Regions from separate parts of the Pedococcus ginsenosidimutans genome, predicted to be linked through region 1. Evidence: predicted binding sites of a transcription regulator. Region 1 holds the regulator's gene; the other holds the start of a gene.
The links. The regulator Rex, encoded in region 1, represses fermentation and respiration genes when NADH is low (regulators of the CRP and FNR family bind a similar motif). The targets are predictions, from matches to a motif close to CTTGTGAANNNNTTCACAAG.

Region 1 (8,108 bases):
GCTGCCCGTGGCCCGCCACGTCGCCGAGCGCGTCCGGGCCCTGGCCCCCGACGCCTGGGTCATCAACTTCACCAACCCCGCAGGCATGGTCACCGAGGCCATGCAGCAGGTCCTCGGCGACCGGGCGGTCGGCATCTGCGACTCCCCCATCGCCCTGGCCCGCCGGGCTGCGGCCACCCTCGGCATCGACCCGGCCGGCACCACGGTCGACTACGTCGGGCTCAACCACCTCGGCTGGCTGCGCGGCCTGCACTCGGGTGGCCGCGACGTGCTCCCGGACCTGCTCGCCGACGACCGCCTGCTCGGCTCCATGGAGGAGGGGCCGCTGTTCGGCCTGGAGTGGCTGCGGACGCTCGGCGCGATCCCCAACGAGTACCTCTACTACTACTACTTCAACCGTGAGGCCGTCGCCTCGATCCGTGCCGCCGACCAGACCCGCGGCGAGTACCTCCTGGCGCAGCAGCGCGGCTTCTACGCCGCCCTCGCGAGGGCGGGCGACGACCCGTACGGCGAGTGGGACCGCGTGCGCAGGGAGCGCAACGCGACCTACATGAAGGAGGCCCGCGACGAGGGCCAGGAACGCGACGAGGACGACGTCCAGGGCGGGGGCTACGAGGGCGTGGCGCTGGCCATCATGGCCGCGATCGCCCGGGGCGAGGCCACCTCGCTGATCCTCAACGTACGCAGCGCGGGTGCGGTCCCGGGGGTGCCCGAGGACGCGGTGGTGGAGGTGCCCTGCACCGTCGACGCCGCCGGGCCCCGCCCCCTACCGGTCAGCCCGCTCACCGCCCACCAGCTCGGGCTCGTGCTGCAGGTCAAGGCCGTCGAGCGCCTGACGATCTCGGCCGCGGCGACGGGTTCGGAGCGCGAGGCCGTCGAGGCGTTCGCCCTGCACCCGCTCGTCGACTCGGTCACCGTCGCCCGCGAGCTGCTGCGCGGCTACCGCGCCCGGATCCCGGCCGTCGACGCCGTCTTCACCCGACGGCCCTGACGGGTCAGAGCAGGGCGGCGGCGTCGAAGGCGAAGTACGTGAGGATGATCTGCGCACCCGCCCGGCGGATGCCGATGAGCGACTCCATCATCACCCGCTCGCGGTCGATCCAGCCGTTCTCGGCAGCCGCGACGATCTGCGCGTACTCACCCGAGATCTGGTACGCCGCAACGGGAACCGGTGACATGGCAGCAGCAGCGGCGACGATGTCGAGGTGCGGCCCGGCGGGCTTCACCATGACGATGTCGGCGCCCTCGGCGATGTCGAGCTCCAGCTCGCGAAGGGACTCCGTGGCGTTGGCCGGGTCCTGCTGGTAGGTCGCGCGGTCACCCTGCAGCGAGGACTGCACCGCCTCGCGGAACGGGCCGTAGAGCCCGGAGGTGTACTTCGCGGAGTAGGCGAGGATGACCGTGTCGGTGAAGCCCTCGGCGTCGAGCGCGTCGCGGACGAAGGCCACCTGGCCGTCCATCATCCCGGAGAGCCCGAGGACCTCGGCGCCGGCGCGGGCCTGCGCGAGGCCCATCGCGGCATACCGCTCGAGCGTCGCGTCGTTGTCGACGCGGCCGTCGGCGGTGAGGACGCCGCAGTGCCCGTGATCGGTGAACTCGTCGAGGCAGAGGTCGGCCATGACGACCAAGCGGTCGCCCACCGCGTCGGCGACGGCGCGGAGCGCGACGTTGAGGATGCCGTCAGGGTCGTCCGCCCCCGAGCCCACCGCGTCCTTGTGCTCCGGGACGCCGAACAGCATGATCCCGCCGAGCCCGGCGTCGGCGGCGCGCTGCGCCTCGGCGACCAGCGACTCCACGGTGTGCTGGACGACCCCGGGCATGGCGGAGATGGCGACCGGCTCGGTGATGCCCTCACGGACGAACACCGGCAGCACCAGCTCGGCCGGGTGCAGCCGCGTCTCGGCGACGAGCCTGCGGACGGCGGGCGACTGGCGCAGCCGTCGGGGCCGCAGGACCGGCCCCGACGGGTGACCTGCTGGGTGGGTCAAGACCTGCTCACCTCGCGCGGCGACGCGAGGAGGACTTCTTCGCGCTCGGTCGGACGACGGCCTCACCGGCCTCGGCAGCAGCCGCGGCGAGGCCGAGGCCGTAGTCGGCCAGGGCGTCGACCAGCGCGTCCGAGGAGGCCTCGGGGGCGAGGACGTCGACCCGCAGGCCGTGCTCCTCCGCCGCCTTGGCCGTCGCCGGGCCGATGCAGGCGATCACCGTCGAGGGGTGCGGCTTGCCGGCGATGCCGACGAGGTTGCGCACGGTCGAGGACGAGGTGAACACCGCGGCGTCGAACTGGCCGCCCTTGATGGCCTCGCGGACCGCCGCGGCGGGCGGGGCCGCCCGTACGGTGCGGTAGGCCGTCACGTCGTCGACCTCCCAGCCGGCGGCCTGCAGGCCGGCGACCAGGGTGTCCGTGGCGATGTCGGCGCGCGGCAGGAAGACCCGGTTGATGGGGTCGAGCACCTCGTCGAACGGTGGCCAGTCCGCGAGCAGCCCGTTGGCGGACTTCTCGCCGGACGGCACGAGGTCGGGGACGATGCCCCACTCGTGCAGCGCCTCGGCGGTGACCCCGCCGACCGCGGCGACCTTGAGGCCGGCGAACGCGCGCGCGTCGAGCCCGAACTCCTCGAACTTCTCGCGGACCGCCTTGACGGCGTTGACGGAGGTGAAGCCGATCCACTCGTACCGACCGGTGACCAGGCCCTTGACCGCGCGCTCCATCTGCTGGGGCGTGCGCGGCGGCTCGACGCTGATCGTCGGCACGACCTCGGCGGTCGCGCCGTAGGACTCCAGGCGCGAGATCGTCGAGCCCGACTGCTCCTTGGTCCGCGGGACGAGGACGTTCCACCCGAACAGCGGCTTGGTCTCGAACCACGACAGCTGCTCGCGCAGGGCCACCGTGGTGCCGACGACCGCGAGGGCCGGGAACTCCACGGTCTTCATGACCTTGGCGACCTCACCGAGGGTGGTGACCCGGGTGGACTGGCGGATCGTCGTGCCGCGCTCGGTCAGGGCGACCGGGCTCGACTCCGGGCGGCCGGCCGCGAGCAGCTTGGCCAGTGCGCCGGCCAGGTCGTCCGGGGCGCCGAGCAGCACGACGGTGACCGACTCGGTCGCCGAGGCGGACCAGTCGACGGACCGGTCGTTGGCGGAGATGACGTGCACCGCCGGCGAGCTGCTCGAGGTCAGCGGGATGCCCGCGTAGGCGGGGACCGCGGTGACCGCGCTGACGCCGGGGACGATGTCGAAGCCGATGCCGGCCTTCTGGCAGGCGAGGGCCTCCTCGGCCAGACCGTTGAAGGTCGCCGGGTCGCCGTCCATGAGGCGTACGACGAGGCCGCCGTGGGCGGCCTTGGCCGCCTTGACGACCAGCTTGGCGCGCATCGCGTGGGTCAGCGGCTGGCCGTGGTCGCCGTGGCCGGCGTCGACGACCTCGACGTCGGCGCGGCAGTAGCGCTCGACGACGGACTCGCGGGCGACCTGGTCGATGACGACCGCGTCGGCCTTCGCGAGGAGCTCCAGCGAGCGCACGGTCATGAGACCGGCGTCGCCGGGGCCGGCGCCGACGAAGGCGACCCGACCGGGCAGACGGGTGGTGGGCTTGGTGGGCTGGGTCGAGCGCGTGGGGCTCACGTGGCACGCTCCGTGCTGTCGTGTTCTGGGCGGCGGTCGGGGGCGGCGAGCGGATGTGGTCCGTTCGCCCCGGCTGGGTCGGGGGGCCAGCTGTCGGCGGTGTGGTCGCGCAGGGCGGTCACGGCCGAGGGCCCCGGTGCGGCCGGCGGGCGTTCCTCAGGGCCGCGGAGCAGGTCGGTGCCGTCCTCGAGGAGCACGGCCGCCAGGCGGTGGCCGAGCGACTCGGCGTCGCCGACCGGACCCACGAGCGACCGGCGCAGGTCGACGGCGCCGTCGACGCTGCCGACGAACGCGCGCAGCGACAGCTCGAGGCCGTCCTCGCCCTCGACGACCTCGGCGAGCGCGCCGACGGGGGCGGAGCAGCCGGCCTCGAGGGCGGCGAGCACCGCGCGCTCGGCGGTCACGCAGGCCCTCGTGTCGGCGTCGTCGAGGACTGCCAGCGCCGCCCGGGTCGAGGCGTCGTCGGTGCGGCACTCGACGGCGAGCGCTCCCTGCCCCGGGGCGGGGAGCACCTGCAGCGGGTCGAGGGCCTCGGTGACCTCGTCGAGGCGGCCGAGCCGTGCGAGCCCGGCCCGGGCGAGGACCACGGCGTCGAGCGCACCGTCGCGGACCATCGAGATCCTGGTGTCGACGTTGCCACGGATGTCCTTGAAGCCCAGCCCCAGGCCGAGGGCCGCGAGCTGCGCGACGCGGCGCGGAGAGCCGGTGCCGACGACGGCACCCTCCCCCAGCTCGCCGAGCGTGCGACCGCCGGAGGCGACGAGGACGTCGCGGGGATCCTCCCGGCCCGGCACCGCGACGACGGTGAGACCGGGCTCCGGCGCGGTGGGCAGGTCCTTGAGGGAGTGGACGGCGAAGTCGACCTCACCCTCGAGGAGGGCCCGCCGCAGCGCAGCTGCGAACACACCGGTGCCGCCGAGGCTCGCGAGCGACTCGGTGGAGGTGTCGCCCTCGGTGACGATGGTGACCAGGTCGACGGTGTGGCCCAGCGCGCGGAGCCGGTCCGCGACCCAGCTGGACTGGGTGGTGGCCAGGGCGCTGCGCCGGGTGCCGAGGCGCAGGGTCAGGGGTGCGGCGGCGCGCACGGAGGTGTCGCTCACGGCATACCTCCCGACCGGGGCGGCGGGACCGAGGCGGTGGCCGCCTCGCCGGGGCCGAGGTCGAAGAGCTCGCGCAGGGCCTGGGCGTAGCCGTCGCCCTGGCCGCCGACGGCGAGCTCCTTCACGCGGACCGTCGGGGTGTGCAGGAGCTTCTCGACGATCCGGTGCACCGCGAGCTGCACCTCGGCCCGCGAGGTGTCGTCGAGGTCGGGGAGGCGCTGGTCGAGGCGGCTCAGCTCACCGGCGACCACGTCGGCGGCGTGGGAGCGCAGCGCGGCAACGGTCGGCGCAACCGTCTCGGCGGCACGGGAGGTGAGGTAGGCGGCCACCTCGCCGATGACGAGGTCGGCGACCTGCTGGACCTCGCTGGAGGTCTGGCTGCCGGCCAGGTCCTCGCCGAGGGAGGCCAGCCCGGCGAGGCTGACGCCGTTGAGCGAGTCGACCTCCGGGGCCACGTCGTGCGGCAGCGCCAGGTCGACGTAGGCCTGCGGACGGCCACCGCGGGCGACCTGCGCGTCGGCGGCGCAGGCGAGGCTGACCACGACACCGGTCGAGCCGGTGCAGGAGATCACCACGTCGGCGTCGGCGAGCGCGGGGCCGAGCTCGTCGAGCGGCCGGGACCGGCCGCCCGTGCGCTCGGCCAGGCGGGTCGCCTTGGACAGGGTGCGGTTGACGATGGTCAGGGAACGGACCCCGCGTCGCGCCACCGTGGTGGCCGCCAGGGAGCTCATGCCACCGGCACCCACGACGAGGACGTCGAGCCCCGACAGCGGGCCGAGGTCGCGCTCGGCCCGGGCCAGACCCGCCTCGACGAGCGAGACGCTCACGGCGTCGATGCCGGTCTCGGTGTGGGCACGCTTGCCCACCCGCAGGGCCTGCTGGAAGAGGGTGTTGAGCGACGGACCTGCGTGGCCTGCCCGCTGCGCCTCACGCAGCGAGGTGCGCATCTGGCCGAGGATCTGCGCCTCGCCCACCGCCATCGAGTCGAGCCCGCAGGCGACAGTGAAGGCGTGCGCGATCGCGCGGTCCTCGTAGTGGACGTAGAGGTGCTCGCGCAGCTCGTCGCGGGCCACGCCGGTGACCTCGGTGAGGGCGTCGGTGATGTCGGTGACGGCTCCGTGGAAGGTGAGCGACTCGGCGTACACCTCGGTGCGGTTGCACGTGGACACGACGGTGACCTCGGAGAGGTTGTCGCGCGCGAACAGGCCGGCGGCGAGGCGGCCGCGACCGGCGGCGTCGAGGGACATCGACTCGAGCAGGGACAGCGGTGCCGTGTGGTGCGACAACCCCAGGACGACGAGGCTCACCGGGACACCACCGCCGCGACGTCGAGCGCGCCCTGGGCGGCGAGCGCCTTGCGCTGCTCGTGGAAGGCGAGGATCTGCAGCTCGGTGGACAGGTCGACCTTGCGCACGTCCACGCCCTCGGGGACGACGAGCACGCAGGGGGCGAAGTTGAGGATCGAGCGGACGCCGGCCTTGACGAGCTGGTCGCAGACGCCCTGGGCGGAGGCGGCGGGAGTCGCGATGACACCGATGGCAAGGCCCTCGTCGTTGACGAGCGAGTCCAGCGCGTCCATCGGCTGCACGGCGATGCCGGCGATCTCCTGGCCGTGCAGGGCCGGGTCCTGGTCGAGCAGGGCGACGACGCGGAAGCCACGCGTGGCGAAGCCGCTGTAGGCCGCGAGCGCGTGGCCGAGGTTTCCCATGCCGACGATGGCCACGGGCCAGTCCTGGGTCAGGCCGAGCTCGCGCGAGATCTGGTAGGCGAGGTGGTCCACCTCGTAGCCCACGCCGCGCACGCCGTACGACCCGAGGTGGGAGAGGTCCTTGCGGAGCTTCGCGCTGCGTACCCCGGCGGCGGTGGCGAGCTCCTCGGAGGAGACGGAGGTGATCCCCCGCTCGGCGAGCCCGGTGAGGGCGCGCAGGTACTCCGGTAGCCGGGCCACCGTGGCGTCGGGGATGCCCCGACGAGCGCTCGGTTCGGCAGACAACGTCTTCTCCGGCTCCTTCTCGACCCACAGGGTCCGCACCTGGCTGATACGGGCTGCCCACGGCAGATTACGCTTTTGTGAACGGATGCACAAAGTCACAAGCCCGTCCCGACAGGTGATGACAACGCCTGTGAGCCAGGTCACCACGCGCGCTGCGCCGGACCCTACGGGCGGCCGGGGCGCGCCGTGTCCAGCGGGCGCTCAGGCCTGCAGGGCGGCCCGGAGCCGGGCCTCGTCGACCCGCCAGTAGTCGTGCTGCCGGCCGTCGACGAAGGTGACGGGGATCTGCTCGCCGTACTGCTCCAGCAGCGCCGGGTCGTCGAGGACGGACTGCTCCTCCCACTGCACGCCGAGGTCGGCCGCGACCCGGGCGATCACCGCGCGCGCGTCGTCGCACAGGTGGCAGCCCGGCCGCCCCAGCATGCGGACGCGGGGCACCGCGTCGGCGGGGTGCGGGTTCGGTACGTGCTCGGCCACCCGTCCAGCGTAGGCCGCGGCGTCCGCGGTGTGACGCGGGTCTCCTGACAAACGACTCGATATCGGCGAAACTGTGCGGCCAGGAGGTCCCCCATCAGGATGCGCCCACGCCGTCGTGCCGCGAAGCCGTTCGCGGGGCTCGGTCGCGCCCTCGTGCGGCCCTCCCCGTGGCCTTCGATGGTGCCGGCGATGGCACCTGCGGTGGCGCCCGCGACCGCCACCGGGCTCGCGGACCACGGCATGGCTGCCGCCACCGCCCAGTTCCTGGAGTCGCTGCGGCTCGCGCTCAGCCTCGCCGGCGACGCCGGCACCCTCGACGGCTCGGGCCGTGGCTCCGGAGGGCAGGGTGGCCACGGGCCGGGCGACACCGACGGCGGACGGGCCGCGCGGGCCGGCTTCGGCCCCGGCGAGGCGCCCCAGGACTTCGTGCGCATCTCGGCGCTGGTCGAGCTGGCCCAGCGCGGGGACTCCGAGGCGTTCGGCATGCTCTACGAACGCTACGTCGACGTGGTCTACCGCTACGTCTACGTGCGCGTGGGCGGCCAGCAGCTCGCGGAGGACATCACCTCCGAGACGTTCCTGCGGGCCCTGCGGCGCATGGACTCCTTCTCCTGGCAGGGCCGCGACATCGCCGCCTGGTTCATCACCATCGCGCGCAACCTGATCACCGACAACGCCAAGTCGGCCCGCTTCCGCATGGAGGTGACCACGGCCGACATGCTCGACGCCGACCCCCGGGTGGAGGCCGCACCGGACAACGAGGTCCTCGAGCGGCTGCGTGACGAGCGGCTCCTCACGGCGGTGAAGAACCTCAAGCCCGAGCAGGCCGAGTGCGTGGTCCTGAGGTTCCTGCAGGGCCTGACGCTGGCCGAGACCGCCAAGGTCCTCGGCAAGTCCGAGGGTGCGGTCAAGCA
Region 2 (8,108 bases), on a different contig from region 1:
CGAGGGGTGCAAGATCGAGTTCCTCAACGCCCGCGGGGCGCGGCTGACCGACGTCGAGTTCGTCGACTGCCAGCTCGTGGAGCCCGACTTCGCCGAGGCCACCATGACGCGGGTCCGCTTCGAGGGGGGCCGGGTCGTGACGCCGGACTTCGGGCGGGCCCGGCTCAAGGACGTCGACCTCAGCGCTTCGCTGGTGACCGCGCCCCGCGGGGTCTCGGGGCTCGCCGGCGCGCGGATCTCCCGGCTGCAGCTCATCGACCTCGCGGAGGCGTTCGCCGTGGAGCTCGACCTCACCGTCGTCGACTGACCCTCCCGTCGGCTCCAGCTCGCCGGGCAGACCCCGGTGGGCGTGCCCCTGTCGTCAGCCCCGGGACTGGCGACGGTCGCGCACGGCGAGGTTGGAGGTGCCCTCGTCGCGGAGGTCGAACAGCTCGATCGCCTTGAGCAGCTTGGTCAGCGACGCGTAGCCGTGGTTGCGCGAGTCGAACGACGACTGGTTGGCGATGCGGTTGCCGACGGTGCTGACCGAGGCCCAGCCGTCGTCGTCGGCAGCGGCATCGACCGCGTTGCGCAGGAGGCGCACCAGCTTCGCGTCGCCCTTCAGCTCGGCGGCGGTCTTGCGCGCCGCGGTGGCGGCCTTGGTCGCCTTCGTCGCCTTGGCCGCAGACGCGGTCGAGGCGGTGGAAGTCGTCGTCGCCGGGGCGGTGGAAGCCGCGGGAGCCGACGACGCCGTTGCGGTCTTCGCGGAGGCGGCCTTCGCCGCCGACTTCACCGCAGCCCTGGCCTTCGCAGCCGCCGGGCGCGTCGCCTGGGCGGGCTGCATCTCCTCGGCAACGCCGTTGGAGCTGTCCTCGTCCGGCTCGGGCAGCTGGTCGAGCAGCAGGAACGTGGTGCAGGCCGACTGGAACGCCTCGGGTGTCTTGCTGTCGCCGAAGCCGTACACCTGCGCGCCCTTGGCCCGAAGGTGCATCACGAGCGGCGTGAAGTCGGCGTCGGAGGAGACGATGCCGAACGCGTCCGGGTGGTCGGTGTAGAGCAGGGCCATCGCGTCGACGACCATCGCCATGTCGCTGGCGTTCTTGCCGCGGCTGTAGTCGAACTGCAGCATCGGCAGGATCGCGTTGGGGTGCAGGATCTCCGTCCACGGCCGCAGGCTCGCCTTGGTCCAGTTGCCGTAGGCGCGGCGGATGCTGGTCTCCCCGTGCTTGGACAGCTCGCTGAGGATGATGTCGAGCTTCTTGGCCGACGAGTTGTCGGCGTCGATGAGCAGCGCGATGCGCGCACGGGCTTCCATGGCGGCGACGCTACGGCACGCGGGGCGGCATAGGGTCCGTGTCGTGCCGCTGCTGCTCGACCTGGCCCCGTTGCGGGAGAACGTGCCGTACCGCCGCCTGTACGCCGGGTTCACCCTCTCCAACGTCGGCTCGCAGCTCGCGGTGGTGGCGATCGGCCTGCAGGTCTACGAGCTCACACGCTCCACCGCGGCGGTCGGCATCGTGGGGTTGTGCGCCCTGGTCCCGCTCGTGGTGATGGGGCTCTACGGGGGCACCCTCGTCGACCACTTCGACCGCCGGGTGGTCGGGCTGGTGGCCCAGGGTGTCGCGTTCGCGACCAGCATCCTGTGTGCCACGCAGGCCTGGCTGGGCAACACCGAGGTCTGGGTCCTCTACCTGCTCGTGGCCCTGTGGAACGGTGCGTTCGCCGTCGCCTCGCCGGCACGCAGCTCCATCTACCCCCGCATCCTGCGCCGCGAGCAGCTGCCGGCCGCCAACGCCCTGTCGGTTTTCGCGATGAACGCCTCGATGACGGTCGGCCCGCTCCTCGCGGGCGTCCTAGTCGACTGGGGCGGGTTCAAGGCGGCGTACACGACCGACGCGGTCATCACCACCGCCGCCCTCTGGGGGCTGGCGTCCCTCCCGTCCCTCCCGCCGGAGCCGCCGCAGGACGGGGCGGCACGGACCCGGCCGGGGCTGCGTTCGGTGCTCGACGGGTTCGCCTTCCTCGGCACCCGGCCCAACGTCCGCATGACCTTCGTCGCCGACATCGCCGCCATGCTGCTGGCCCAGCCGCGGGTGCTGTTCCCGGCGGCGGGCGCGGTGATCTTCGGTGGCGGCGCGAAGACCGTGGGCGCGCTCTCGGCCGCGGCAGCCGTCGGCGGCATCGGCGCGATGTTCTTCTCCGGGCGCCTCGGCCACGTCCGCCGCCAGGGCCTGGCCATCATGGTCGCCGTCGTCGGCTGGGGATTCTCGATCGCCGGGTTCGGCGCCGCGATGCTCGCCGCCGGTGGTGTGGTGAGCCGGGGTACGGCGCTGTGGCTGGGTCTCGTGGCCATGGCGGTCGCCGGCGGGTCCGACTCGGTGAGTGCGGTGTTCCGGACCACGATCCTGCAGTCGGCGACCCCGGACCACCTGCGCGGCCGGCTCCAGGGAGTGTTCATCGTCGTGGTCGCGGGTGGCCCGCGGCTCGGCGAGCTCGCCGGTGGGTTCCTCTCGACCGGGGTGGGGGAGGCGTGGACCGCCGTCATCGGCGGGCTCGCGTGCGTCGGCGCCATCGTCGTCCTGTCGAGACTGCAGCCGGGCTTCCTGCGGTACGACGTCCGCCACCCCACGCCGTAGCCAGCCACCCCGACGCAGCGAGTGCCGCGCCCACCGGGCGCCGCCGAACGACCAGCTCACGCGCGGCGGTGGTGTTCCCAGCACGCCATGCGGGGCACCCGCTCCGAGGTGGTCGTCCGCCGGTGGCTACCGGCCGCCGGGCCGTCAGCTCGCGGCGCCGCGCTGCTCCAGGGCCCGGCGACGCACGTCGTCGGGGTCGTGCATGGCCCACCGGACGGTCGCGGTCGCGACCCCGCCGAGCGGCCGGCCCAGCACGCGCTCGGTCACGGGCAGCCACGGCAGCCGCAGCGGTCGCCGTGCCCACCACGGGAGGAGCGACACGGCGCCTGCCGCCAGCGCGGAGTACCCGGCCCGCGCCGCCAGCGGCAGCGGCGGGTGCACGAGCAGGAACCGTGCGGCCTCCCGCGCCGCGGGCGTGGACTCGAGCTCGGGGCGGTAGTCCTCGATGACCTGCCGGAGCGCCGCGACCGTGCGCGGTGGGTCGACCACGCCGAGGGCCTCGGCGACGACGCAGCTCTGGTCGACGTACTGGTCGGCCTCGGCATCGGTCAGGGGCGTCACGGCGTAGCGCTGGTAGGCCGTGAGGAAGCTGTCGGCCTCGGTGACGTGCACCCACTTGAGCAGGTGCGGGTCGCTGGCCGCGTAGGGACGCCCGTCGGGGGCCTTGCCACGCACGCGTTCGTGGATACCGCGGATGCGAGCGATCAGGGCCTCGGCGTCCTCGACCGTGCCGAACGTCGTCGTGGCCAGGAACTCGCTGGTGCGCTGCAGCCGGCCCCAGGCGTCGCCCTTGTAGCCGGAGTGGCCCGCGACCCCGGCCATCGCCAGCGGGTGCAGGGACTGCAGGAGCAGGGCGCGGATGCCGGCGGGGAACATCGAGGCGTCGGCGTGCACGCGCCAGATCGGGTCGGCCGGTGTGAACCACCGCGGCCCCTCGGCCCCCCAGATGCGCTCGGCCTTGGTGCGGGCGTCGTCGCCGGCCACCTTGGAGCGCAGGGCGTGGGCGAGCTGGCGCCGGGCGCCGTTGGTCACCGGGTCGAGGACGGACACCTCAGTGCACGCCGCGTCGCCGCGGGATCTGCTTGAGGCGCTCGGCCGGGGTGGGCAGGTCGGCGGGACGGACCCTGGTCGACAGGTCGCTGTTGGCGATGAGCTCGGGGATCGGCGTCGGTGTGGGCGGGTGCGCCGCGATCGGGTCGTCGCCCGCGAACACCACCCAGACGGCCTCGCCGTGGGACGCGCGCGGGTCGAACGTCTTCAGCACCGACCCCTCGCGGACCGTGCTGGCGTGCTCGATGGCCCGCCGCTTGGCCTTCTGCCGGTCAAGCGCCTTCTGCGCCGCGGCCATCGCGGGCTCCTTGGCCTGCTGGGCGAGCACGATGGCGTGGGGGCCGTACTTGACGCCCCAGCGGACGACCTTGCCGACGGCCTTGCCTGTGCCTGGCATCGAGACTCCTGTCGCTGCTGTCTTTCCCTCACCCTAATCTCGGGGCATGACAACTGCGCGGCGCGTGGACTACACCGGCGAGGGGCTCTCCGAGGCGCAGGTCGCCCCGACCCCGTGGCAGCAGGCGCGGTTGTGGGTGGAGGAGGCCATCGCTCGGTCCGAGGCGCAGGGCGACGTGCCGGAGCCGACGGCGATCTCCGTGGCCACCGTCGACGCAGCCGGGATGCCCAACGTGCGCACCGTCCTCATGCGCTTCTTCGACGACCGCGGGCCGGGGTTCGTCACCGCGACCGTCTCCGCCAAGGGGCAGGAGATCGGCGCCACGGGCGGGATCGCCGCAGCCCTGACCTGGCCGTCGATGTTCCGTGCGATCCGCTTCCGCGGGCAGGCACAGGCGCTGACCCGCGAGGAGGTGCAGGGCTACTTCTTCTCGCGGCCGTGGGCCTCCCGCATCTCCGCCTGGGCGTCGCAGCAGTCCCAGCCGGTGGCGGGCAGGGACGAGCTCGAGGCCGCCTACGACCGGTACGCCGCGCAGTACCCCGACCACGGCAACCCCGACGACGTGCCCGTCCCCGAGTTCTGGGGCGGGTGGCGCGTGCTCTGCGACGAGGTGGAGTTCTGGGGTGGGCGGCGCAACCGCCTGCACGACCGGCTCGTGTTCACCCGGACCGGCGAGGGGACGCTGGACGACGCCGACAGCTGGAGCCTGTCGCGCCGCCAGCCCTGAGGTGGCCTCGAGCGGCACCCGAGCGGCACCCGAGCGGCACCTGAGCCGCGCCTGAGCCGTGGCGTCCGCATACCGGAACGCCGTGGTGGACGGGGGCTGGCCGCCGCCACACTTGTGAAGGAGATCACACGCGCACGCCAAGGACGTCGTTCGCGCGGTCCGACACCTGACCGCCGAACCCCAGGAGCCCCATGGCCCCCGCCCTGCACCCCGTCGTCGCCGAGGTCACCGCTCGCCTGACCGAGCGCAGCCGAGCCAGCCGCACGGCATACCTCCAGCGACTGTCGCGCGCCGCCTCCGAGCTCAGCCTGCGCCCCGCGCGCACCGACCTCGGCTGCTCCAACCTCGCCCACGCCGTGGCCGCGTGCGGGGGCAGCGACCGCACCACCATGGCTGCCGACACGGGCGTCAGCCTCGGGATCGTCACCTCCTACAACGACATGCTCTCGGCGCACGCGCCGTTCGAGCACTACCCGCAGGCGATGAAGCAGACGGCGCGCGAGGTCGGCGCCGTCGCGCGGGTCGCGGGCGGGGTGCCCGCGATGTGCGACGGGATCACCCAGGGGCGGGCGGGTATGGAGCTCAGCCTCTTCAGCCGCGACGTCATCGCGATGTCGACGGCGATCGCCCTGTCGCACGACGTGTTCGACGGGGTCCTCATGCTCGGTGTCTGCGACAAGATCGTCCCCGGCCTCGTCGCCGGGGCGTTGTCGTTCGGCCACCTGCCGACCGCGCTCGTGCCCGCCGGCCCGATGGCCAGCGGTCGCTCTAACTCCGAGAAGTCCGAGACGCGCAAGGCGTACGCAGCCGGCGAGGTCGGCCGCGACGAGCTGCTCGCCAGTGAGGTCGCGTCCTACCACTCGCCCGGCACGTGCACCTTCTACGGCACCGCCAACTCCAACCAGATGCTCATGGACGTCATGGGCCTGCACCTGCCCGGCGCCGCGTTCGTCCACCCCGACGACCCGGTGCGCGACGCGCTGACCGCCGCGACCACCCGCCGCGTCGCGGAGATCGCAGCGTCCGAGCAGCCGTACGGCATCGGCCAGGTCGTCGACGAGAAGGCGGTCGTCAACGGTGTCGTCGCCCTGCTCGCCACGGGTGGCTCGACGAACCACACCATGCACCTGATCTCCATGGCGGCGGCCGCCGGTGTGGACCTGACGTGGGAGGACTTCGACGACCTGTCGGCGGCGATCCCCTCCGTCGCCCGGATCTACCCCAACGGCACCGCCGACGTGAACCACTTCCACCGGGCCGGTGGGACGGCCTTCCTCGTGCGCACCCTGCTCGACGCCGGGATGCTGCACGAGGACGTGCTCACCCTCGCCGGTCCGGGCCTGCGCCGCTACACCCAGCGGCCGGAGCTCGTGGACGGGCAGCTCGAGTTCGTGGACGCCCCGGCCGAGTCGCTCGACCCCACGGTGCTGCGCCCGGCCACCGACCCGTTCGCCGCCGACGGTGGGCTGCGGGTGCTGCGCGGCACCCTCGGCCACGCCGTCATCAAGGTCTCCGCGGTCGCGGACGAGCACAAGGTCGTCGAGGCGCCCGCCCGGGTCTTCACCGACCAGGTCGGGTTCCTCCAGGCGTTCTCCCGCCGCGAGCTCGACCGCGACGTCGTCGTCGTGATCCGCGAGCAGGGCCCGAGCGCCAACGGCATGCCCGAGCTGCACGCGCTCACCCCCTCCCTCGGCGTCCTGCAGAAGCGCGGCCACGCCGTCGCGCTGGTCACCGACGGCCGCATGAGTGGGGCGTCCGGGGCCATCCCGGCTGCGATCCACGTGACCCCGGAGTCGGTCCACGCCGGCCCCATCTCCAAGATCCAGGACGGCGACGTCATCCGCGTCGACGCCCGGTCGGGCCGGCTCGACGTCCTCGTCGACGAGACCGAGTTCGCGTCCCGACTGCCCGCCCAGCGCGTGAGCGAGGAGGGGATCGGTACCGGGCGTGAGCTGTTCGCGCCGATGCGCGCCGCCGTGGGCCGCGCCGACGAGGGCGCCCACGTCTTCGCCAGCCTGGGCCGCCAGTACGACCACACCACCGCCGCCGTCACCGCCGAGGAGACCCGATGACCCCCACGACCGCTCCCGTCGCCAAGCCCGTGATCTCGCGCGAGGCAGACATCCTCGACCTCGCCCCGGTCATCCCGGTGGTGGTCGTCGACAGCGTCGAGCAGGCGGTGCCGCTGGCGCGGGCCCTGCTGCGCGGCGGCATACCGGTCATCGAGCTGACCCTGCGCAGCGCCGCGGGTCTCGGCGCCATCGAGGCCGTGGCGTCCGAGGTCGAGGGCATGGTCGTGGGTGCAGGCACCGTGGTCACGCCCGAGCAGGTGCGCCAGGTGCAGGACGCCGGTGCGCAGTTCATCGTCACGCCAGGCTCGCCGCCACGGCTGCTCGAGGCGGCGCTGGCCTCGGGTCTGCCGCTGCTCGCGGGCGCCGGCACCCTCACCGAGATGCTGACCCTGGCCGAGGCCGGCCTCGAGGCGATGAAGTTCTTCCCCGCAGAGGCCAGCGGCGGCCGCCCCTACCTGTCGGCGGTCTCCGGGCCGTGCCCGCAGCTGCGCTTCTGCCCGACCGGTGGGATCACACGGGAGACGGCGGCCGACTGGCTCGCCCTGCCCAACGTCGGCTGCGTGGGCGGCTCCTGGCTCACCCCCAAGGACGCGGTGGCGCAGGGTGACTGGGCGCGCATCGAGGCGCTCGCCGCCGAGGCCGCCGCACTCCGCCCGTAGGGCCGCCTGCCCCTACCGGGCGGCACTCAGCCGTGGAAGGGGCGCACCGACAGCAGGGGGGTCGCGGTGTTGCTGCACGCCTGCACGGCGTAGGGCGCGAACTGGGCGGCGGTCTCCCCGGGCAGGTAGACGCGGAAGCCTGCAGCCCGGGTCTCGTGGCAGCGAGGCCCGTAGTTGCCCGCCTGCGCCACCCGGACCAGGGCCGTGGCCGAGGCGCCGGGTGCGAGCTGGACGCGGGACGCGGTCTGGCCGGGGTCGCGCGAGGCCGCGGCGCCGAGCTGGGCCCCGGTGTCCGGGGCCGTGAGGGAGACCCCCGGGTAGCCCTGGAGGACGCAGGCGCTCCGTCCGGTGTTCTTCGTGACGAGCTCCACGACGAAGCTGCCCGCCGCGCCGCTGCCGGGCTGGGTGACGGCCCTGGTCGTGGTCGCGGCGGCGGTGCACCGGTGCACCGCGGTGGCTCCGCTGCTCGTCGAGCTGGACGCGCCGGTGGAGCTCGTGCGGGAGGTGCTGCTGCCGCTCGCCGAGGTGGTCGACCCTGTGCTCGGTGCGGTCGACGACGACGATGACGTCGAGGTCGAGGACGACCCC

Region 2: a site for Rex is predicted at 4,901-4,920, ahead of edd (phosphogluconate dehydratase). Genes of this name have one in related genera too.

The regions. Positions count from the first base shown of each region.
Region 1 is NZ_BAABLO010000001.1:215,093-223,200, forward strand. It holds gene ABEA42_RS01110 (6-phospho-beta-glucosidase) at 1-991, shown strand, start outside; gene hemB (porphobilinogen synthase) at 996-1,988, opposite strand; gene ABEA42_RS01120 (bifunctional uroporphyrinogen-III C-methyltransferase/uroporphyrinogen-III synthase) at 1,996-3,624, opposite strand; gene hemC (hydroxymethylbilane synthase) at 3,621-4,724, opposite strand; gene ABEA42_RS01130 (glutamyl-tRNA reductase) at 4,721-6,031, opposite strand; gene ABEA42_RS01135 (redox-sensing transcriptional repressor Rex) at 6,028-6,717, opposite strand; gene ABEA42_RS01140 (glutaredoxin family protein) at 6,919-7,140, opposite strand; gene ABEA42_RS01145 (sigma-70 family RNA polymerase sigma factor) at 7,384-8,108, shown strand, end outside.
Region 2 is NZ_BAABLO010000011.1:674,192-682,299, reverse strand. It holds gene ABEA42_RS14160 (pentapeptide repeat-containing protein) at 1-307, shown strand, start outside; gene ABEA42_RS14155 (NYN domain-containing protein) at 362-1,294, opposite strand; gene ABEA42_RS14150 (MFS transporter) at 1,293-2,615, shown strand; gene ABEA42_RS14145 (oxygenase MpaB family protein) at 2,760-3,665, opposite strand; gene ABEA42_RS14140 (hypothetical protein) at 3,667-4,062, opposite strand; gene pdxH (pyridoxamine 5'-phosphate oxidase) at 4,109-4,789, shown strand; gene edd (phosphogluconate dehydratase) at 4,981-6,861, shown strand; gene eda (bifunctional 4-hydroxy-2-oxoglutarate aldolase/2-dehydro-3-deoxy-phosphogluconate aldolase) at 6,858-7,520, shown strand; gene ABEA42_RS14120 (DUF4232 domain-containing protein) at 7,547-7,969, opposite strand; gene ABEA42_RS14115 (hypothetical protein) at 7,878-8,108, shown strand, end outside.